Regions from separate parts of the Nocardioides montaniterrae genome, predicted to be linked through region 2. Evidence: riboswitches for the same ligand, from Rfam matches in the RefSeq annotation. Region 2 holds a riboswitch; the other holds the start of a gene.
The links. Region 2 has a riboswitch for cyclic di-AMP ahead of ACYVJ3_RS06005 (C40 family peptidase). Riboswitches for the same ligand answer to the same signal wherever they lie in the genome.

Region 1 (11,463 bases), on a different contig from region 2:
TGCCTGCCGGCCTCAAGGGTCACCAGGCGAACGTCGCCGTGACCGTCCCGACGTCCACCGGCACCCTGTCCGCCTCCGTCCTGGCGCCGATCACGCCGACCGCCGCCACCCCCGCGACGGCACCGTCCCTCGCCTCCGACAGCGGCTGGGGCGCCCCCGGCTGGCTCCTGTACGCCGGCACGGCCGTCCTCGCGCTCGGCCTGGTGGGCGCGGCGCTGCTGCTGGTCCCCGGCAAGCCGGCTCCGATGTCGATCACCGACCGGCTGGCGGCGTACACCTCGCAGAGCTACGCAGCCAGCGGCATCCCCTCCGCCCAGAAGCCGGCCTCCGAGCCGATGCTGGAGCAGGCCAAGGCGGCTGCCGCCGGCCTCCTCGAGCGCAACGAGCAGCTCGACCAGCGGCTGACCCAGCGGCTCACCGCGGCCGGCAGCCAGCTCAAGCCCTCGGAGTGGCTGCTGCTGCACTTCGGCATCGTCGTCGGCGCGGTCCTGGTCGGCGCGCTCCTCGGTGGCGGCAACCTGCTCGTCGGCCTGCTCTTCGGCGTGATCGGCGCGGTCCTCCCGCTCGTCTACCTCCGCTGGGCCGCGGGTCGTCGCCGCAAGGCGTTCGACGCCGCACTTCCCGAGACGCTCCAGCTCCTGGCGGGCGCACTCTCCGCGGGCCTGAGCCTGCCGCAGGCGGTCGACACGATCACCCGTGAGGGGCCCGACCCGATCAACGGCGAGTTCAAGCGCGTGCTGGTCGAGACCCGCATCGGTGTCTCGGTCGAGGACGCCTTCGAGGGTGTCGCCGAGCGGTTCAACAGCAAGGACTTCGCCTGGGTCGTCATGGCGATCCGGATCCAGCGCCAGGTCGGCGGCAACCTCGCCGAGCTGCTGACCACCGTCGCCGGGACGATGCGCGAGAGGGCGTTCTTGCGCCGCCAGGTCAACTCGCTCGCCGCCGAGGGCAAGCTCTCCGCGATCATCCTGAGCGTGCTCCCACCGGGCGTCGCCGCGTTCGTGTTCCTGACCCAGCCCGGGTACCTCACGCCGATGTACAGCTCGCCCCTCGGCTGGGCGATGCTCTGCGGCGCCGTCGGCTGGCTGAGCCTCGGGATCTTCTGGATGAGTCGCTTGGTGAAGGTGGAGATCTGATGGCCCTGTTCCTCGCCCTGGTCCTGATCCTCGGTGCCGTCGGCCTGGCCGGCCGCGCCCTGGTCAAGGAGCAACACCCGGCCGGTCTGGCCCGCTCGCTGCAGGCCCTCGAGCAGATGGGCAGCGCCGGCGCCAAGGACCTCGCCGCCGAGGCCGACCTCCCCTTCGCCGACCGTGTGCTCGCGCCGCTCCAGGCCCGGGCCCTCACCCTTGGCCGCCGGTTGGCCGGCGCCGACAAGTCCGAGCGGATCCGCCACAAGCTCGACCTCGCCGGCAACCCGCGCGACTGGTCGGTCGACCGGGTCCTGTCGCTGAAGGTGATGGCCGCCGCCGTCATGCCGATCGTCGGCGCGGCGTACTCGATGATGCTCGGCTGGTCGTTCACCACGACCGTCCTCCTGGCGGCGGCCATGGCCGCAGCCGGGTTCATGGGCCCGAACATGTACCTCTACCAGCGTGCCTACGACCGGTCCGAGGAGATCAAGCGGACCCTGGCCGACGCCGTCGACCTGCTCACCATCAGCGTGGAGGCCGGTCTCGGCTTCGACGCGGCACTGCAGCAGGTCGCCCGCAACACCGGCGGCCCCCTGGCCGAGGAGTTCTCCCGCGTCCTGCGCGAGATGCAGCTCGGCATGGGGCGGGCCGAGGCGCTCAAGGCGCTCGGCGAGCGCACCAACGTCGACGACCTCAAGGCGTTCGTCGGCGCCATGGTCCAGGCCGACTCGTTCGGCATCTCCATCGCCCAGGTGCTCCGCGTCCAGGCCGTCGAGATGCGCGTGAAGCGACGCCAGTACGCCGAGGCGAAGGCCCAGCAGGTCCCGGTCAAGATCATGGTCCCGCTCGTGCTGTGCGTGCTTCCGTGCCTGTTCGTCGTCATCATGGGTCCCGCAGCGATGAGCATCTCGAAGCAGTTCGGCGGGGGCTAAAGAGAGATCGGCCCCCGAAAGGGACGCAGGTGCACGAGAATCAGGGAATGCCGAACAACCAGGCCTACGCCGTCCTCGCGACGGCCCGGCTGTTCGCCGTCCTGGCTATCGGTGCACCCGCACTGTGGATCCACCAGTCCAACGCGCTGCTGGTCGCGCTCGCCATCGGCGTGCTGTGGCTCTACCAGGCCATCACCGCGATCCGGCGCGAGCTCGAGCTGACCCTGACCCCGGCCGTCGAGGCCGGCGCCGTGGGCGTGCTGTGCGCGCTGGGCATGCACTACTCCTCGGCCACGCTGGCGGCGCTCGTCGTACCTCCCCTCGCGGCGACGCTCACCACCGGCACGAAGTCGATGTACCGCGTCGCCGCGATCCAGGCCGTGGCCACGGTGAGCATCGGCCTGATGTGGTTCCAGAAGATCTCCTCCGACCTCGGCGTCTCGATCTTCACCTGGACCATGGCCGGCATCGGGCTGAGCCTCATCGCCGGCGTCACGCTCTCCAGCGAGCGGCAGCCGCGGGACGCCCTGCAGCCCTACCGCGACGCCCAGCACCTCATCCGCCAGCTGATCGACCTCTCCGGCAACCTGCGCGGCGGCCTGGACGTCACCGCCCTCGGCGGCGAGCTGCTCGAGACCGTCGGCGACCACCACCCCTGCCGCACCCTGCACGCCTTCGTCCCCCGTGGCGACGGGCTGACGCCGGTCGCCTCGATCGGCGAGGACCCCGCCGACACCGAGCTCTGCGAGAGCATCGCCGCGCAGGCCTGGGCCCGCGACGAGCCGGTGATGGAGGGGACCGCCTTCGCCTTCCTCGCCGGTGAGCACGCCGTCGTCGCCGGCGTCTCCAGCGCCGAGTTCCTCTCCGACCTCGCCAGCCTGGACCTCAAGCAGCTCTCGGCCTCCATGGCGCCGACCGCCGTACGTCTCGACACCGCGCTGCTCTTCACCCAGTTCCGCGACGCCGCGACCGCCGACGAGCGTCAGCGGCTGGCCCGAGAGATCCACGACGGCGTCGCCCAGGACATCGCCTCGCTCGGGTACGTCGTCGACGCGATCGCCGGCCGCGCCACGGACCCCGTCCAGATCGAGCAGCTGCAGAAGCTGCGCGATCGGGTGAGCAAGGTCGTCGGAGAGGTACGCCGGTCCGTGATGAACCTGCGCACCAGCATCGGTGAGGCGGCCAGCCTGGGCGCGGCGATCAGCGCGATCGCACGACCGCTGTCGGAGGCATCAGGCATCCCGATCCGGGTACGGCTCGATGAACAGCCCGCGCGCCTGCGCCCCGAGGTCGAGGCCGAGCTCTTCCGGATCACCCAGGAAGCCATGAACAACGCCGTCAAGCACGCCCGTGCGAACTCCATCGAGGTCGCCTGCCACGTCTACCCGCCGCAGGCGCGGATCACCATCACCGACGACGGCATCGGCCTGCAGGGAAGCCGCAACGACTCCCACGGCCTCAAGATCATGAAGGAACGCGCCCGCCTGGTGGGCGCCGACCTCACGGTGCGCGACAATGCCAGTCGGGGGCTCACCGTCTCGGTCGCGCTGCGCTCCCCGGTGGGCAGCGAACACTGAACCACCACGCAGGCTCCACGCTCCAGCACCGAAGGCTCCACGCACAGAAGGCAGGGAAACCATGACCGACGCGAAGATCACCGTGCTCCTGATCGACGACCACGAGCTGATCCGCGACGGGCTCGGCACCGTCATCGACATGGAGCCCGACCTCGACGTGGTGGGCACCGCCGCGACGGTCGCGGAGGGCCTCGCGGCGTACGAGCGGCTCAAGCCCGACGTCGTCGTCACCGACCTCCAGCTCCAGGACGGCACCGGCCTGGACGTCGTACGCACCCTGCGCAAGCAGAGCAACGACGTCGGTCTGGTCGTGCTCACGATGCACTCCGGCGACGACCAGATCTTCGCGGCCATGCAGGCCGGCGCGTCCGGATTCGTCGGCAAGGACGCCCCGTCCACCGAGGTGATCAAGGCCGCGCGGCACTCCTCGGTCTCCCCCAAGTCGTTCGTGTGCGCCGGCCTGGTCGGCGCCATGATGCGCCGCCAGAACAGCGAGTCGACGGCCCTGACCGAGCGCGAGCACGACGTCCTGCTGCTGCTCGCCGACGGCCTCAACGCCGCCCAGATCGGCGCGAAGCTCTACCTCTCGGAGTCGACGACCAAGAGCCACATCGCGCGGATCTACCAGAAGCTCGGCGCGGTCAACCGCGCCCAGGCCCTGGTCACCGCGATGCGGATCGGCCTGCTCTCGACCGTGGCGCCCTCCGCCCGCTGAACCCGACTAGTCACTCAGGACCACTCCACTCGGGACGTTCTCCCGATAGTGGCGGGCCTCACCCTCCGGCAGAGTTCTGGTCATCGGGGATCCACCCCCGGGGACACACAATCAGTACTCACTCAAGGAGAACCCCGATGGTTCAGTACCTCCAGATCCTGCTCAACGCCCGCTTCGCCAAGATGGAGGAGCGCGGCGCGTCCGCCGTCGAGTACGGCCTGCTCGTCGCCCTGATCGCCGGCGTCATCATCGCCGTCGTCGCCGCGCTCGGTACCGCCCTGTCGGGCAAGTTCAGCGACGTCACCAGCCAGCTCTGAGCTGACGAAGACAGCCTGATGGCGGCCGCGCCCGGTGGGGGCGCGGCCGCCTTCGCTTTCTCCACCACCCCACCGACGTCTCGGAACTCTCGGAAACCTGAGGAGCCACCCATGACCAACGCCGGCCACCCGGAGCGCGGCGCATCGTCGGTCGAGTACGCCCTCCTGATCGCACTCATCGCGGCGGTCATCATCATGGCCGTCGGAGCCCTCGGCACCACCGTCAGCGGACTGTTCAACGTCCCCGGCCTCTGAGGCCAGCTGCCGGCGCTGCCACCGACCGCGGCACCCTCCGCCCGCTCGGCCGGAGTAGTCACTCAGGACCATCCCACGACGGTCGTTCTCCCGATAGTGACCGGCTTCACTCTCCGGCAGAGTTCTGGTCATCGGGGATCCACCCCCGGGGACACACAATCAGTACTCACTCAAGGAGAACCCCGATGGTTCAGTACCTCCAGATCCTGCTCAACGCCCGCTTCGCCAAGATGGAGGAGCGCGGCGCGTCCGCCGTCGAGTACGGCCTGCTCGTCGCCCTGATCGCCGGCGTCATCATCGCCGTCGTCGCCGCGCTCGGTACCGCCCTGTCGGGCAAGTTCAGCGACGTCACCAGCCAGCTCTGAGCTGACGAAGACAGCCTGATGGCGGCCGCGCCCGGTGGGGGCGCGGCCGCCTTCGCTTTCTCCACCACCCCACCGACGTCTCGGAACTCTCGGAAACCTGAGGAGCCACCCATGACCAACGCCGGCCACCCGGAGCGCGGCGCATCGTCGGTCGAGTACGCCCTCCTGATCGCACTCATCGCGGCGGTCATCATCATGGCCGTCGGAGCCCTCGGCACCACCGTCAGCGGACTGTTCAACGTCCCCGGCCTCTGAGGCCTAGCGAGCCGCCCCAGCAGCGATCTGCCGCGCTATCGCGATCCGCTGCAGCACCGTCGGGTGCGAGCCGAACCACCACTGCGACAGCGCCGGTGGCGTGGGATCGGCGACCGAGCTGAGCGCGAGTCGCCGCTGCATGTCGATGAACGGCCCGGGCGCACGCGTCACCTGGAGCGCGGTGACGTCGGCATGGGTCTCGATCTGCCGGCTGATCGCGTTCTGCGCCGGCAGCGCCAGGAAGCTGCCGACGGCGATCAGGCCGAGCAGGAGCGGCACCGAGGCCGGGTTCCTCGCTCCCGGCCAGCCCCTGCGCTCGAGCAGCAGCACCACCGAGGCGAGCAGGCCCAGCCCGAAGACGCCGCCTGCCGCACCGACCGCCGTGCCGATCAGGACGTCGTCGTGCTTGGCGTGGGCGAGCTCGTGGGCCACGATCGCCTCGATCTCGCCGGGCGGGAGGGTGTCCACGACGTTGTCGTAGAGCACCACCCGCCGGGTGCTGCCGAACCCGGAGACATAGGCGTTCAAGGTCGTCGTACGCCGGGACGCGTCGGCGACCAGCACGTCCTGGACCGCAACGCCCTCGCGGTCGGCGAGCTGCAGGATCGAGCTGCGCAAGGACCCCTCGGGCAGCGGGTGGAACTGGTTGAACATCGGCTCGACGAGCACGGGGTAGACGAACGAGCCGACGAAGACGAGGACGCCGAGCACTCCCCCAGCGATCGCCGGCCACCAGCGTGGCCACCAGCCGGCGCTGCCGATCAGGAGGACCACCCCGATCGCGGTGACGACCATCTCCAGGGTCGTGCTCTTGGCCAGGTCGGCGGACCACGCTCCCCAGGAATCGGTGGCGAGGCCGTGGTCGAGGAACAGCTGCTGGCTGCCGATCGCGAACGGCAGCGACACCAACCGCCCGACCATGACCACGGTCATCACCAGGGTGATGGTGCGCACGGGCCACGGCCCGCGGCGCCGCTCGGCCCACCGCTGGACGCGACGACTGACGGCCAGGGTGATCGACACGGCCAGCGACACGGCCAGCGCGCTCCAGCTCCAGATCCGCGCCCACAGCGCGAAGTGCTCGCCGCGGTCGACCTGCGCGCCGGTGAAGACCGAGCGCGCGGCGACCGGGTTCGGCATGCCGCCGGGCACCGGGTGCCACGGCACGAGCAGCCCGGCCAGGAGCACGAACAGGGCGCCGCCGACCAGCATCGTCGCGAGTGCCACGCGCCCCGGTCCGTCGGCTCCGGTGCGCTTCTTTCCCACGCGCCTCAGGATAGGGACGCGGCGGTTACCGCGAGGCGGGAACGCCAGGCCTGGGTGAGTGATCCGAGCGACAGCCCGGTGTCGTCGGCGAGGGCCCGCTCGATCGGCGTACCGCCGAGGGCGTCGTGGTAGAGCCTGATCAGCGCCGCGCCGCCGGCGTGGTCGGCGATGGTCACGCACACCAGCCACGCCGCTTCGTACGTCGCCCCGAGGTGGCGGGCGTTGGCGAAGTCGCCGTCGGCAGGCAGCGCCCGGGGTGCGCCGTGCTGGCGGACCCGCTCGGAGATCTGGCCGGCGGTGCGGCTCAACGGCAGCGCGGAGGCCCTCCCTCCGCCGAGCGCGACCCAGTCGGCGAACCCTTCCACCAGCCACAGCGGTGCCCCCGTCGTGAGCGGGGCGTCGGTGACGGCGTGCACGCTCTCGTGGGTCATCACGACCTGCGCGGCGACCGGCTTCATCATGCGGTAGACGCTGGGGTTGATGAAGACGTGCACCGGCGTCCCGGGCAGGCGGTTCCCGTCGACAGGCGCGGTGACGCCGGCGATGTCGGCGTAGTCCGGCGGACGTACGCCGAGCGCTCGCTGCAGCTGGGCGACGCTGCGCGGCACCTCCACCACGACCCGGCTGCCGGCACCGAGCACCGCGTGGTCGCGGGCGATCGCGACCTTGCTCTCGGCGAAGACCCGGTCGGTCAGCGTCGTCGACCCCGCTCCGAGGACCAGCACGTCGGCGGTCCGGCGTACGTCGATCGGGCCGGTGAGCCACAGCGGCGTCTGGTGCTCGTCGTCACCGACCGCGCTGATCCGGTGACCGCCGTCGGCGAAGGAGACATCGACCTCGGTCGACGCACGACGCCGGTCGAACCCCTTGACCCGCCAGGTGACCTGGACCGTGGCACCCCAGGCGCCGTCGAAGGATCCGCCGCCGTTCTCGGTCAGGTAGATCAGCGACACGTCGGCCAGACCGATCGCACGGACGTTGGAGGCCATCGCGGCCAGCTGCTCGCCGGACCCGTCGTCGGAACCGAGCGCACGCGCGGCGTCAGCGTCGCCGCGGCGTACTGCGGTCTGGAGGGCGGCGAGCGTCGCCGTCGCCTCGCCCGGGTCGATGCTCGCGGCGGCCGTCGGCTTCGGGGCGACGTAGGTCTGGTCGCCGCAGCCGGCGAGCAGCCCGGACAAAAGCGCGAGGAGCGCCGCGAAGCTCGCGGCGCTCACTCGGGTGGTGCGGGGCTCAGCCAGGGCGGACCGCGCCGACGTACGGCATCGCGTGCAGGCTGGTGACCTTGACGCCGACGCTGGGGTTCTCGGCGTTCACGATGAGGCCGTTGCCGATGTACATGCCGACGTGGCTGATCGGGCTGTAGTAGAAGACCAGGTCGCCCGGGCGCAGCTCGCTCTCGGGGATGTGCGGGCCCATGCCGAACTGGGCGGACGAGGAGTGCGGCAGGCTCACGCCGGCACGCGCCCACGCGGCCATGGTCAGGCCGGAGCAGTCGAACGCGCTCGGGCCGGCGGCACCCCAGACGTAGGCCTTGCCGACCTGCGCCATGGCGTACTGGACCGCAGCAGCGGCGCGGCCGCTGGCGCTGATCGCACCGGGGTCGATCGGGCCACCGCCGAGGATCGCCTCGCGCTGCTTGGCCTCGAGGCCGTCGAGGACGTCCTTGGCCTTGGCGAAGTTCTCGTCCGCGGTCTTCTTGTTCGCGGCCAGCTCCTTGCGGAGGGCGGCGATCTTGTCGATGCGGTCCTGGGTCTGCGCCTGGCGGATGCTGTAGGCCTTGACCTGGGCGCCGTAGTCGGCGAGGAGATTGTTCTGGAGGTCGTTGACCGTGGTCACGGTCGAGACCTGACCGAGGAACGCCTCCGGCTTGGTGTTGAGCAGGCTGCCGGCGCTGCCGAGCGTCTCGCCCTGGTACTGGGCGATCACGGAGTCGCGTACGTCGGAGCGGACGCCGTCGAGGGTCGAGCCCTCGCGCGCCTGGTCGGCCTGCAGCGACTTGAGCTCGCGGTGCAGCTGGCCGAGCTGGACGTTGATGGTGTTGTACTTCTCGGCGGCGGTCTCGGCGACGTGGTCGAGGGCCTCGACGCGATCACGGACCTTGTTGATGTCCGGGTCGGCGTGGGCACTCTGGATCGAGGTCACGGTCAACGTGGCGGCGCCGCTCAGGGCGAGCGCTGCGAGTCCTGCGGTGATGCGGTTTCGGCCGTTCAGCACGAGCTGGCGGGTCCCCTCTGGTGTCGTACGCCTACCGGGTGAGCTGACGGGTTCGGGCACGACTTGCCCTACCCGTACTCCACGCTTGCGCGCCTCGTACGGGATTCACCCCAGAGTGATGGTTCCCCGGCTCTGGACCCCGAGTGGTCCAGACTCAACGCGGTGTCCGCGCGGACCGGTCGGACCACTTCCACGGACACCTGAGCAAGCAGAATAGTCCTGTCTCCGAGGGCCGTCCAAACCCCAGCGCGTGTCGTCCCGAGACGCAGATCACTCCCGTCACGCCGATTCGACGATGGGCCCGTCCACCGGCCGGACCAGTCGCAGCGGCGGCACCAGGCCCCCATCGGCCAGCAGGTCCAAGCAGGCCAGCTCGTCGTCGCCGATGCTCAGCTCGGGCGGCGGCCCGAGCAGAACCGTCACCACGCAGTCGTGGCAGGCCAGACCGCGCACCACACATGTTCCGCAATCGATCCTCGTCGTCATGGGTACGACGCTCCCAGGGACCGCCGACACAAACCCGCCTACGACGAGCCGTCCGCCTCCGATGCGTTGCGCTGGTCGTGCCAGATCCGCACCATCGGAGGGACCATCGCCAGGAGCTGGTTCGCCGTCCACCCGAACACAGGCACCGCGAGGACCATCACCAACGGCAACGGCCAGCGGACGTCCTTGCGGGCGAAGAAGGCCGCTAGGACGACGGCGATGCCCAGGCGGATGCCGATGTCGAGTCGCTGGTTGGCGAGATGCCACTGACCGCGCGGCAGGTGGTCGGTCGAGTGCGAGGTGAGGTAGGTGAACCAGTCCCTCCACAGCCCGGGGTCGAGGAGGTAGGACACCGCGACCACGGCGACCAGCGCGACGGCCATCCGGACCAGCGCCCGCCACTCCCCTCGCGCCAGGAACCAGACCGCGCCCACCCCGGCGGGCGTGATCTTGGTGAGTGCCGGGAACACCCAGCACTCCGGCCGCCGGAAGCCCAGCACCACCACGGCGCCGAGGACGGCGTTGATGTTGCCGAGCGCCAGCTCCGGCACGCACATCAGCAGCACCGGCACCCGCCAGCGCCACCCGAGCCCTCGCGTCATCCACCAGAAGATGAGCGCCTCGACGGCCGACCACCCCACCGCGAAGACCGTGAACGGCAGGTGCGTCAGCGGTCGGACCAGCTGGAGGAACACCGGGGAGTACTCGAACGCGTCGGGCTCACCCGGCGCCGCGAGCTGGTAGGGGCTCGAGGAGCGCCCGGCCAACCAGTAGGCGTGAGCGTTCGCGCCCATCCAGTCGCGGTGGAGGTACGACGCGATGACCGTGACCGCGAACAGGCCGGTCAGCAGCCACAGGGTGAGGAACCCGGAAGTGCGGGCAAGGCGGCGCCAGTCCTCCCGAGTCATGCTCACCGGACGAACGCTAGCCGTGGCGGCCGGGTTGTGTCGGTGATTCGCCGTACCTTCAGAACATGAGCACGGCCGCCGTCACCACTCGACTCGCCGAGCAGCTCAGCTTCGACGAGATGGGGCGACCGCTGCGCGACGTCACGTTCTGCGTCGTCGACCTGGAGACGACCGGCGGCTCGCCCGCCGACGGCGACCGGATCACCGAGATCGGCGCGGTGCTGGTGCGCGGCGGCGAGGTGCTCGGCGAGTTCCAGACCCTGGTCAACCCGCACACGAGCATCCCCGCGTTCATCGCGGTGCTGACCGGCATCACCAACCGGATGGTCGCCGACGCTCCCGCGATCGACAGCGCGCTGCCGGCGTTCCTGGAGTTCGCGCACGGCGCCGTGCTGGTGGCGCACAACGCCCGCTTCGACGTCGGCTTCCTCAAGCACAACGCGGCCGAGCTCGGCATCACGTGGCCGGCCTTCGAGGTGCTCGACACGGTCAAGCTGGCCCGCCACGTGGTGAGCAAGGACGAGACGCCCAACCACAAGCTGTCCTCGCTGGCGCGCGTGTTCCGGGCCGGCACGACGCCCAACCACCGCGCCCTCGAGGACGCCCGCGCGACCGTCGACGTGCTGCACGGCTGCATGGAGCGACTCGGCGGCCTCGGCGTGCACACCCTCGAGGAGCTGCAGAGCTACTCCTCCAAGGTCGCCGGCGCCCAACGCCGCAAGCGTCACCTGGCCGACCACCTTCCCCATGCCCCGGGCGTCTACCTCTTCAAGGACGAGCGCGGGAAGGTGCTCTACGTCGGCACCTCCCAGGACCTCCGCAAGCGCGTCCGCTCCTACTTCACGGCCTCCGAGACCCGGTCACGGATGGGCGAGATGGTGGCGCTCGCCTCGACCGTCCAGGGCATCGAGTGCGCCACGCCGCTGGAGGCCGAGGTGCGCGAGCTGCGGCTGATCGGCGAGCACAAGCCTCCCTACAACCGCCGCTCGCGCTACCCCGAGAAGGTCACCTTCCTCAAGCTCACCAACGAGGCCTGGCCGCGG
Region 2 (11,463 bases):
CTCGCGCTGTCGGCGTCGGTCGCCGTCCCGCTGGCGTACGCCGACGACAACCACCACCTGCACCAGAAGGCCAAGCACGTGCACGGCCAGATCAAGCAGGTCAGCGGTGACCTCGACGACGTCAGCCGATCGGTCCTCACCATCACCCACCGGCTCCAGGCCGCCCAGACCCGCCTGACGACCGCGCGCCGCGCGATGGTCACGGTCCAGGGCCGGCTGAAGGTCGTCCGGGCGGACCAGGCGCGGCTCAACCAGCAGCTGGTGACCGCCCAGGCCCAGCTCACCCGCGCCGTCGCCCAGGTGACGGCCGCCCAGAACAACGTGGTCGCGCAGCGCAAGGCCACCGGCGATACGGTGATCAGGTCGGCGACGCAGGGCGATCCGCAGGTGAGCGCCATCTCGGCGTACCTCACCGCCGGCTCGCTCGGCGACCTGATGGTGGGGGAGACCGGCAACGAGGTCGCGGTCGGCTCCCAGCTCCACACGCTCGACGCGCTGCAGGCCGCCGAGGACGCGCTGCGCACGCGCCAGCAGCAGGTCCAGGCCGCCCGCAACCAGGTCGGTGTGCGCAAGGCCGCTGCCGACCACACGCTCCTCACCGTCCGGGCGCTGGTCAAGCGGGCCGTGGCGGCCAAGCGGACGGTCGAGGGCCTGGTCGCCCAGACCCGTCGTGACCGCGCCGCCGCCGTCCGTGCCAAGCGCAACGACCTGATCCGCCTGCGCCGGCTCAAGGCCCACGAGAACGCGATCCAGAAGCAGATCCTGGCCAACCTCGCCGCGGGTGCGAACCACCACGTCGGCAACGTCCACGGCATGTTCACGCCGCCGGTCGCCCACAGCTACATCACCTCGCCCTACGGCTGGCGGATCCACCCGATCTACCACTACTGGGGACTGCACGACGGCGACGACTTCCACGCGCCGTGCGGTGTCCCCGAGGTCGCGGTCGGGCCGGGAAAGGTCGTCTCGAAGTACTACTCGAGCGTGTGGGGCAACCGCCTCTACCTCGACCTCGGTCGCGTCAACGGGCACCACTTCGTCGCGATCTACAACCACATCTCGGCGTACCGCTCGAGCGTGGGGGAGCGCGTCTCCCGAGGCGAGACCCTCGCCCTCGCGGGCACGACCGGCTGGTCCACCGCCTGCCACCTGCACTTCACGCTGATGCGCGACGGCAGGGCGATCGACCCTGCGCCGTACCTCGGCTTCTGACCGCACGCATAACCACTGGACCGGCCTGAGAGGATGGCCGCTATGTCCAAGAAGTCCGGTCAGTCCGACATCGCTGAGGGGCGCAAGGTCGTCGCGTCCAACAAGAAGGCGCGTCACGACTACCTGATCGAGGACACCTACGAGGCCGGGATGGTGCTGACCGGCACCGAGGTCAAGTCGCTCCGACTGGGCCGCGCGTCGCTGATCGACGGCTTCGTCGACATCGATGGCGGCGAGGCGTGGCTGCACAACGTGCACATCCCCGAGTACGCCCAGGGCACCTGGACCAACCACGCCGCCAAGCGCAAGCGCAAGCTGCTGCTCAACCGCGTCGAGATCGACAAGATCGACCGCAAGGTGAGCGAGAAGGGCGCGACCGTGGTCCCGCTGTCGATCTACTTCGTCAAGGGTCGCGCGAAGGTCGAGATCGCCGTCGCCAAGGGCAAGAAGACCTGGGACAAGCGTCAGTCGATCGCCACCCGCGAGGCCGACCGCGAGAAGCAGGTCGAGCTCGGGCGGCGCCTCAAGGGCATGCGTGACTGAGGCCGCTCCGGAGGTCGAGCTCGTCGAGACCTTCTGGGCCGGCCTCGGCCTGCCCGGCCTGCTCGACCTGCACGTCCACTTCCTCCCGCCGCCGATCGAGCGCGCCGTGTGGCGCCAGTTCGACGAGGGTGGCGAGCTGATCGGGGGCGAGTGGCCGATCCTCTACCGCCAGCCGGTGCAGGAGCGGGTCGAGCTGCTCCGCAGCTTCGGCGTACGCCGGTTCAGCACGCTGCCCTACGCCCACAAGCCCGGCGTCGCGGCGTACCTCAACGACTGGTCGCGCGACTTCGCCCGCGAGGTGCCCGAGGCCCTGTGGAGCGCCACGTTCTACCCCGAGCCATCGGCGGGCGCGTACGTCGCCGAGCTGCTCGCCGACGGCGTCGAGATCTTCAAGCTCCACTCCCAGGTCGGCGGCTTCCACGTCGACGACCCGCTGCTCGACGACGTCTGGGGCACCCTCGCCGACAGCGGTACGCCGGTGATGGCGCACGTCGGCTCGGGGCCGGTGGGCACGGCGTACACCGGACCCGACGCGACTGCGCGCCTGTTGCAGCGCCACCCCGGCCTGCGCCTGGTGATCGCCCACCTGGGCGCCCCGGAGGTCGCCGACTTCGTGGCGCTCGCCGAGGTCTACGAGAACGTCCACCTGGACACCTCGATGGCGCTCGCGCCGGGCTTCGGCGACCGGATCGACGCCGCTCTCGTGCCGCGGCTCGGCGAGCTCGGGCACCGGGTCGTGTTCGGGTCCGACTTCCCGACCCTGCCGTTCCGCTACGCCGACCAGCTCGGCTGGCTGGCCGACCTCGGCCTCGGCGACGACTGGCTGCGTGACGTCTGCTGGCACAACGCGGCCCGGCTGCTGGGAATCTGACGTGCGACTCGTTCGTTGACACCCGTAGGATGGAACTTCCGGCGTACGCGTCGGAGGCTTGAAAATTCCAAAGGGGCTGATCGGTTTCGACTTGGGACGTTAGTTCCAGGGGAAGCGGGTCGAGAAGCCAGCGTTATCTCGTAAACGATCGCTGGAAACCAATAACTGCCAACGCTAAGCGCAGTTCCTTCGCTCTCGCTGCCTGAGCAGTGATCGAAGCGTCTGACCGGGCATCTGTCTCCGTCCCGGATCCAGACGTCATCTAGGAGACTCACCTCGTCGTCGTGTCAGCGAGCGACGAGGGACATCTAGCTGACTGAGCCTGTCGGGGATGTGTCTGTGCAAGCCCCGGGGCCGAGAAAAGCGACAGCGCAGACTGCACCCGGAGAAGACCTGGATCGGCGCTCGAGGACCGGGGTTCGATTCCCCGCAGCTCCACACAGCCCAGCCCTTTGGCAAGCAAGGTGGAATCCGCCACGCACCTGGTGCGCGGCGGATTCCACCTTGTGCGTTTTCAGCCGCTGAAAGCGTCCTGAAACCGGTCGGCCGCACAGTGCTCCCATGACCACCACGACCGCCGCCCCGGCACCGGCCCGCACGTACGCGTCCCTCGGCGCCGCCTGGATCCCGCTGACGGCGCTCTGCCTCGCGTTCTTCGTCGAGATGGTCGACAACACCCTGATGACGATCGCGCTGCCGACCATCGGCCGCGACCTCGGCGGCGGTACGACGGCCCTCCAGTGGGTCACCGGCGCCTACTCGCTGACCTTCGGTGGGCTGCTGCTCACCGCAGGCTCCGCTGCCGACCGGCTCGGCCGACGCCGGGTCCTCCTGGTGGGTCTGGCGCTCTTCGGCCTGCTCAGCCTCCTGGTCGCCCTGGTCCACTCGGCCGGCGCGCTGATCGCGCTGCGTGCCGCGCTCGGGATCCCGGCGGCGATGATGGCGCCGATCACCAACTCGCTGGTCTTCCGCCTGTTCGAGGAGGAGGCGCTGCGCATGCGGGCGATGACCGTGATGATCGTGGTCGGCATGAGCGGCTTCATCCTCGGACCGCTCCTCGGCGGCACGGCGCTCGCCCACGTCGACTGGCAGTGGCTGCTGCTGGTCAACGCCCCCGTCGCGCTCGTGGCGTACGTCGGCGTACGTCTCGGTGTGGCGCCGGACCGGCCGGAGGACCTGACGAACGATCGGCTCGACCTTCCGGGCGCGGTGCTCAGCATCGGCTGGATCGGGCTGGCCTGCTACGCCCTGACCAGCGGCGTGGAGCACGGCTGGCTCTCCGCCGTCACGCTCGGCTGCATGGCCGGCACGATCGCGCTGCTCGCGGCCTTCGTGGCCCACGAGCGACGTACGCCGGAACCGATGCTCGACCTCGGGCTGTTCGCGAGGGGCACGGTCCGTGGAGCCGCGATCGCCCAGGTCGGCACGTCGATCGCGATGGCCGGTGTCATCTTCGGCCTGATCCTGCACTTCCAGTACGCCTACGGGTGGAGTCCCATGCGCGCCGGTCTGGCGAACCTCCCGCTGATCGTCACGATGATCCTGGCGACCCCGCTCTGCGAGGGCCTCGGCAAGCGCTTCGGCCACCGCATCGCCTGCTTGGTCGGCGCCGGCTTCCTCGCCGGCTCGATGGCCGGCATGGCGTGGGCCGTCTCGCACGGCTACCTCGCGATCGCCCTGTGCATGGTCGGCTTCACGATCGGGCTGCGGACGGTGATGACGATCTGTGCGGTCGCACTCGTCAACGCCATGCCGGAGAACCGAACGTCGATCGGCACCGCCCTCAACGACACCGCCCAGGAGGTCGGCACCAGCGTCGGCACCGCGATCGTCGGCACCCTCGTCGCCGCCCTCGTCACCGCCACCCTGCCCAGCGGCACCTGGAGCGCGGCCCTGGTCGCCGACTTCTTCCACGGCGAGCGGATCACGTACGCCGTCCTGGCGGTCGTCGTGGGCCTGGTCGCCGGCTGGGGCGCGCTGACCCTCACCGACTCGCGCGACGTGGAGGAGCCGCACTGAGTCCGAGCGGGTGGGGGTGCCAGAATCGGACCCGTGGATACCTGGAACGGCCTCGCCCTCGCCATCACCTCCCTGTGGTTGGGCATGGTCCTCGCGATCTCGTTCGTCGAGGCGCCCCTGAAGTTCCGCGCTCCGGGGGTCACGGTCCCCGTGGGGTTGGCCATCGGCCGCGTGGTCTTCGGTGCGCTGAACCGGTTCGAGATGGCGTACGCCGCCGCCCTCGTCGTCGGCTCGGTCTGGGCCGCGCGGCTGCCAGGTGGGGGAGCGGCGATCCCGCTCGGCATCGCCATCGCCGTGCTCGTCGTGCAGCTGGTGGGGATCCGCCCGGCGCTCACCAAGCGCTCGGACGCCGTCCTGGCCGGCGCCACGCTCGAGGACGCGCCTCGCTCCCACGCCCACCTCTGGTACGTCGGCACCGAGGTGGTCAAGGCCCTCGCGTTGCTCGCCGCGGGCATCGCCCTCCTGACGCGATAGCGGGTGGGAATCGTCACCGCGCCGGTGGTTCCGGCGCGTCCGGCGAACGCCACTACGGTTCCTCGAGTGCGACGACTCGGCTGGCCGACGCTGATCCTGGCGCTCCTCGTGGTCCCGTTGCTGTCCGCCTGCGGCTCCTCGACGAGTGACCACGCGACCACCCCGGACGCCGCCCGGCGCAAGCTCGCCGCGATGACGCTCGAGCAGCGGATCGGGCAGCTGCTCATGGTCGGTACGCCGGCGGGGGAGCCGTCGAGCGCCACCGCCCGCACCATCTCCAGGTTCCACGTCGGCAACGTGATCCTGATGGACAAGAGCACGGCCGGCCGTACCGCGATCAAGCACACCGTGGAGACGATGCGCCGCCAGGTCGGGCCGCGGTCGACCAGCGGCGTACGCCTGCTGATCGGGGTCGACCAGGAGGGTGGCCTGGTCCAGCACCTGCAGGGTCCGGGCTTCGCCCGGATGCCCAGCGCGCTCGAGCAGGGCACGTGGAGCCCGACCCGGCTCAGGGCGCAGGCCCGCCGCTGGGGTCGTGAGCTCAGGGCCGCCGACGTCAATCTCGCCCTGGGGCCGGTGGCCGACACGGTCCCGCCCGGCGCCCGGGCCACCAACCAGCCGATCGGCCGGCTGGACCGCAACTTCGGCTACGACCCGACCAGCGTCGCCCAGCACGCGGCCGCCTTCGTCCGCGGCATGGCCGACGTGGGCGTCGCCACCAGCGAGAAGCACTTCCCGGGCCTGGGCCGGGTCGTGGGGAACACCGACTACACCAGTGCGGTCGTCGACGCCGTCACGCGCCCGGGCGATCCCTACCTGCAGCCGTTCAAGGCCGCGGTCGACGCCGGCGCCGACTTCGTGATGATGTCGCTGGCTTCCTACCCCCGCCTCGATCCGCGCCAGCCGGCGGTGTTCAGCAGCCGCATCATGCAGGGGGTCCTGCGCCACGACCTCGGCTTCCGGGGCGTCATCGTCAGCGACAGCCTCGACGCGACCGCCGTACGCCGCTGGACGCCGCAGGAGCGGGCTGTGCGCTTCCTGCAGGCCGGCGGCGACATGGTGCTGGTGACGTCGGCCGACCAGGTCGGTCAGATGTACGCCGCGCTCGTGCGCCGCGCGCGCAACGACCCGGCGTTCGCACGCCGGGTCGAGGACGCAGCACTGCGCGTGCTGCGGGCGAAGCAGGCCCAGGGCCTGCTCTGAGGAGCCGTCGGGCTCAGTGCGACTGGCCCCAGATGAAGCCGAAGATGCCGGCGGCCACACCCAGGATGATGATCGACCAGAGGGTGATGTTGGCCAGCGAGTGCATCAGGTGCTGGTAGGCGTTGTCGGAGAAGCCGGCGAACTGCTCGTTGTCGGACATCTGTTGCTCCTGTGGAAGTGCGTGGACTGATCGGCAGCACCGTACCGCTTCCCGGGTTGACGAAGGTCACCCCGGCGCCACCTTGGACCCTGTCGGCCCGCCCGCCTACCTTCGATGGCACAAGTTCACAGAGCGCTGTCGGGTACGCCGAGTCCTGCCACATCCGCCAGCGTCCGTCTATCTCAGACAAGTGGCAGGAGTGGGGGACCCAACTTCGCCGGTCCTACCGACCGGCTCGGGGTGAAGCGACACGGCAACGCGCCGCGGGGCACTTTCCGCCCTAACCCGACAGCTCACCTCGCAGGCGTGGAAAGGAAACCCACATGCCTGCCATGGCTCGCATGCGCGCCCTCGCGCTGTCTTTTTTGGCCCTGATCGCCCTGACCGCCTCCCTGGCCGTCGCCACCACCGTGGCGGCTCCGTCCGCTGAGGCCCTCGACCGCCCGGTCGCCGCCCGCAGCGCACTGAGCATCGCGCGCCACCATCTCGGCGCGCCCTACCGCTACGGCTCCGCCGGCCCGCACGCCTTCGACTGCTCCGGACTGGTCTACTTCAGCTTCCGCCACGCGGGCTTCCGCCACATCCCGCGCACCTCGCGCGCGCAGGCCCACTTCGCGCACCACATCCGGCGCTCCCACATGCGCCGCGGGGACCTGATCTTCTTCACCGACGGTGGCGGGGTCTACCACGTCGGCATCTTCGTGGGCCGCCGTCACGGCCACGTCCGGGTGCTGCACGCGCCCTACCCGGGCGCGCGGGTGCGGGTCGACCGCATCTGGACCAACCGCTGGTTCGCGGGCTCGCTGCGCTGAGACCGCCGTACGACGCCCGTCCGCGACCGTGCGGGCGGGCGTCGTAGGCTGCTGGGCGCTTGTGGCTCGGCCAGAGGCCGCAGCTCATCGACTTCGAGAGGAACACACCATGGGTCGTTTCGACGGAAAGGTCGCCGTGATCACCGGCGCCGCGCGCGGCATCGGGTTCGGCACCGCTCAGCGCTTCGCTGCCGAGGGAGCCTCGGTCGCGATCGTCGACCTCGACGAGAGCGCCGCCGCTGAGGCCGCGGCCAAGCTGGAGCTGGTCGGCGACGCCAAGGCGATCGGTGTCGGTGCGAACGTCTCCGACGGTCCGTCCGTCGACGCCGCCATCGACCGGGTCGTCACCGAGCTCGGCGGCATCCACATCCTGGTGAACAACGCCGGCATCACCCGCGACAACCTGCTGTTCAAGATGACCGAGGACGACTGGGACCTCGTCATGGGCGTGCACCTCAAGGGCGCGTTCCTGATGACCAAGGCCGCCCAGAAGCACTTCGTCGCGCAGAAGTACGGCAAGGTCGTGAACCTGTCGTCGATCTCCGCCTACGGCAACCGCGGCCAGGCCAACTACTCGGCCGCCAAGGCCGGCGTGCAGGGCTTCACCCGCACCTTGGGCATCGAGCTCGGCCCGTTCGGCATCAACGTCAACGCCATCGCGCCGGGCTTCATCAAGACCGAGATGACCGAGGCCACCGCCGACCGCATGGGCATCGACCGCGAGGAGTTCTTCAAGCTCAACGCCGACGCCAACCCGGTCAAGCGCATCGGCTTCCCCGAGGACATCGCCGCCGCCGTCGCGTTCCTCTGCGCCGACGAGTCCTCCTACATCACCGGCCAGACCATCAACGTGGACGGCGGCTTCCGCATCCACTGAGCCTTCGGCTCGTCCTGAGCAACACCCGACACGCCCGCGCATCTGCGCGGGCGTCGTCGTTCCACGACCGACACTGAGACGTTCCACCTTCTCTTCCCCAGATTCGGAGTTCCCCGTGCACAAGCGCTCCCGCCTCGTGATCCCGGCCGCCGTCGCGGCGCTGAGCCTCTCGCTCACCGCTTGCGGCAGCAAGAGCGACGACAAGGCCGCCGGCTCGGGCTCGTCGTCGGCGCCGGCCCAGGTGCCCGCCACCAACCCGCTGACCGGTCTTCCGATGAGCGACTCCGAGCAGGCGCACCCGCCGTACATCGTCAAGATCGACAACACGGCCGCGAGTGACCCGCAGATCGGCATCGGCAGCGCCGACCTGGTCACCCAGGAGCTCGTCGAGGGCGGTCTGACCCGTCTCGCGGTGTTCTTCTACGACAACCTCCCGCAGAAGGTCGGTCCGGTCCGCTCGATGCGCGCCACCGATGTCGGTGTCGCCAAGCCGATCGGCGCCTCGATCGTCACCTCGGGTGCCGCGCAGTTCACGCTGCACGCGATCAGCCACGCCGGGATCACCTACCTCGACATGAACAACCCGAACGTCGTGCGCGTCAGCGACGGGCAGCACGACTCCCTGCACAGCGTGATGGCCAACCTCGCGGCCATCGGCAAGGCGGCCCACAAGAAGCCCGCTCGCCCGGCCGACTACCTCCCGTTCGGCGACCAGGCGCTGCCCCAGGGCCGCGCCGCCACCTCGATCGACGTGAGGTTCTCGGGCGGCGTCGGCTCGGACTGGAAGTACGACGGCAAGCACTACCTCCTCCAGAACGGCTTCATGGGCCAGGGCGACGTGTTCGCCCCCGACACCCTGATCGCCGCGACGGTCACCACCACGACGGCGCCGTACAAGGACCCGGCCGGCAACCCGGTCCCGATCTCGCACTTCGAGGGATCGGGCAAGGCGCTGATCTTCCACGACGGCCAGGTCGTCAAGGCGACGTGGGAGAAGAAGAACGAGGGCGACGCCGTCACGTTCAAGGACGCGTCCGGCAAGGAGCTGGAGATCCCCGCAGGCCACGTGTGGCTCTCGCTGGTGCCCGGCAAGGGCGACGCCGGCGCGGGCTCGGTGACCTTCACCAAGTAGCAGCGACCCACGAGCGACGAGCCCGTCGGAGCCTCAGGCTTCGGCGGGCTCTTCGTCGTCGTCGACGACCGGGAGCTCGCCGGTGTGCGCGACGCCGAGCGGGAGGTCGACTCCGGCCTCGACCATCATCTGCACGCCGGTCAGCAGGAACCCGATCGCGGTCTGGACCCGCTGTGCGGCGCCCTCGCTGTCGTCGGCGGTCGCGACCTGCTCGCCGGCCGAGGACATCGCGCCGAAGAAGATCCGCGAGAACGTCTGCAGCATGTCGTCGTCGAGGTCCCACCGTCCCGCGTGGAGCGTCGTGCGCACGATGTCGACCACGTTGGCGAAGGTCGAGCGCTCCTCCTGCTCGCGGTAGCGCTCGTGGCCCAGGACGGCAGGGCCCTCCTGGATGACGATGCGGCGGTAGCGCGGCTCGCGGACCACCTCGAGGAACGCGCGCAGCCCGTTGCTGGCCTTCTTCCACGGGTCCTTCGAGCCCCGCAGCGCCTTCTGGATCTGCTTGGAGGCGTCGGCCTCGACGCGCTCGAAGACCGCCTCGAACAGGGCCTGCTTGCCCGAGAAGTGGTGGTAGAGGGCGCCCTTGGTCACCCGGGCGCCCGACACGATCGCCTCGAGGCTGGTGGCGGCGTACCCGTTCTCGGTGAACAGCTCCTCGGAGATGTCGATCAGCGCGCGTCGGGTGGAGGCGGAGTACGCCGCCCGCCGGGTCGCGCCGGTGACGGCTCCGGTCGCCTTCGACACCGAGGTCTTGGGGACCTTCGGCACGAGCTTGGAGACGGTCGCCTTTGCCACCGGGCAAGCATAGGTCGGAGCACGTGCGCCCCGTCACATCGACGGCGGGGGTCGTGATGGGTGGGACGGATGTGACCTTCGCCAGTGACCCCCGTCGCGTGCTCCGCATCACCGTCGCGAGCCCTTCGGCATACCGCCGGTATGTGCCAGACTCGAGGTACGTACCGACGGTATGTCAGCGGGGGAGTCTCGGGTCAACAGGACCCATTCGTGCTGACGTTCGTAGACGAAAGTTAGGAGTGCTGACCATGACCTGGAAGGCGTTTCACAACCGAGGCGAGGTCCTCCGCTCCGTGATCGCAACATCTGCGGTCCGGCGCGACGGAATCCTGCCCATGGACGTCGAGGGTGTCGCGGAGATGTTCCGTGGCGAGCTCGACCTGCTGTCCGCTCTTCAGCTCAAGTGGCACACCCGCCTCGGGGGCCACGTCGAGCGACAGCTGATGACCCAGCCGATGGACCTGCAGACGCGGGTCATGCTGGGCTGGAAGGCGGCCGCGGACGAGCTTCCCGGCGTACGCCTGATCATTGACCACTACACGGCGAACCCGGTGGACGAGGAGATGGCCAAGGCCCTCACCAAGGCCGTCGCCAAGGAGCACCACTACCTCGCCGTGATGGCGGGCCGGGCCAGCCTCGACTCGCTCCGCGCCGACGACGAGCGCAGCGAGCAGATCGGTGCCGAGATCGAGGCCGGTGCTCGTGACCTGCACCGCGGCGTCAGCGCCGTCATCCTCCCGCAGGAGGAGGTGGAGCCGCGGGGCAGCCTGCTCGAGCGGCTCCGTGCGGTCATCGCCGCCTGAGTCACGTTCGACCTTCTGGAGCTGCCGTTTGGTACCAAACGGCAGCTCCAGTGGCTTTTTTACCGCCGTTTGTCACCAAACGGCAGGGATGATGGAGCCATGACGCCCGGACTCGACCCCGCGCCCGGCCTGCTCCTGGTGGCCAGCCCGGAGCTGGTCGACCCGAACTTCGCCGACACGGTGGTGCTGCTGCTCGAGGTCAACGACGAGGGCGCGTTCGGGGTGGTGCTCAACCGCCCGACCCAGATCCCGGTCGACGACATCCTGGCGCCGTGGGGAGATGTCGTGGACTTCCCCGAGGTGCTCTTCTCCGGCGGCCCGGTCGGCACCGACGGCGCCCTCGCCGTCGCGCTCGACGACGACGCCGACCAGGGCGGCTGCGCGGGCTTCCGGGCCGTCGCGGGGAACCTCGGCATCCTCGACCTGGACACCCCGCCCGAGCTGGTCGTCGGCGCCATCGACCGGCTGCGCGTCTTCGTCGGGTACGCCGGCTGGGGCGCCGGTCAGCTGCAGGGCGAGATCGCCCGCGAGGACTGGTACGTCGTGCCCTCGATGTACGACG

Region 1: it holds a riboswitch for cyclic di-AMP, as region 2 does, so the genes downstream of both, ACYVJ3_RS12290 (C40 family peptidase) here and ACYVJ3_RS06005 (C40 family peptidase) in region 2, are expected to answer to the same signal.

The regions. Positions count from the first base shown of each region.
Region 1 is NZ_BAAGSB010000008.1:27,526-38,988, forward strand. Features, by position in the region: gene ACYVJ3_RS12240 (type II secretion system F family protein) at 1-1,136, shown strand, start outside; gene ACYVJ3_RS12245 (type II secretion system F family protein) at 1,136-2,062, shown strand; gene ACYVJ3_RS12250 (sensor histidine kinase) at 2,110-3,639, shown strand; gene ACYVJ3_RS12255 (response regulator) at 3,701-4,354, shown strand; gene ACYVJ3_RS12260 (Flp family type IVb pilin) at 4,492-4,671, shown strand; gene ACYVJ3_RS12265 (Flp family type IVb pilin) at 4,783-4,926, shown strand; gene ACYVJ3_RS12270 (Flp family type IVb pilin) at 5,112-5,291, shown strand; gene ACYVJ3_RS12275 (Flp family type IVb pilin) at 5,403-5,546, shown strand; gene ACYVJ3_RS12280 (M48 family metallopeptidase) at 5,550-6,812, opposite strand; gene ACYVJ3_RS12285 (hypothetical protein) at 6,818-8,026, opposite strand; gene ACYVJ3_RS12290 (C40 family peptidase) at 8,043-9,026, opposite strand; cyclic di-AMP (ydaO/yuaA leader) riboswitch at 9,040-9,196, opposite strand; gene ACYVJ3_RS12295 (hypothetical protein) at 9,306-9,512, opposite strand; gene ACYVJ3_RS12300 (glycosyltransferase family 87 protein) at 9,551-10,420, opposite strand; gene ACYVJ3_RS12305 (DEDD exonuclease domain-containing protein) at 10,486-11,463, shown strand, end outside.
Region 2 is NZ_BAAGSB010000002.1:501,044-512,506, forward strand. Features, by position in the region: gene ACYVJ3_RS05965 (peptidoglycan DD-metalloendopeptidase family protein) at 1-1,212, shown strand, start outside; gene smpB (SsrA-binding protein SmpB) at 1,255-1,755, shown strand; gene ACYVJ3_RS05975 (amidohydrolase family protein) at 1,748-2,626, shown strand; RNA gene ssrA (transfer-messenger RNA) at 2,699-3,067, shown strand; gene ACYVJ3_RS05985 (MFS transporter) at 3,188-4,645, shown strand; gene ACYVJ3_RS05990 (hypothetical protein) at 4,679-5,119, shown strand; gene ACYVJ3_RS05995 (glycoside hydrolase family 3 protein) at 5,186-6,322, shown strand; gene ACYVJ3_RS06000 (hypothetical protein) at 6,336-6,482, opposite strand; cyclic di-AMP (ydaO/yuaA leader) riboswitch at 6,637-6,804, shown strand; gene ACYVJ3_RS06005 (C40 family peptidase) at 6,806-7,294, shown strand; gene ACYVJ3_RS06010 (SDR family NAD(P)-dependent oxidoreductase) at 7,404-8,171, shown strand; gene ACYVJ3_RS06015 (DUF3048 domain-containing protein) at 8,287-9,303, shown strand; gene ACYVJ3_RS06020 (TetR/AcrR family transcriptional regulator) at 9,337-10,098, opposite strand; gene ACYVJ3_RS06025 (hypothetical protein) at 10,434-10,901, shown strand; gene ACYVJ3_RS06030 (YqgE/AlgH family protein) at 11,001-11,463, shown strand, end outside.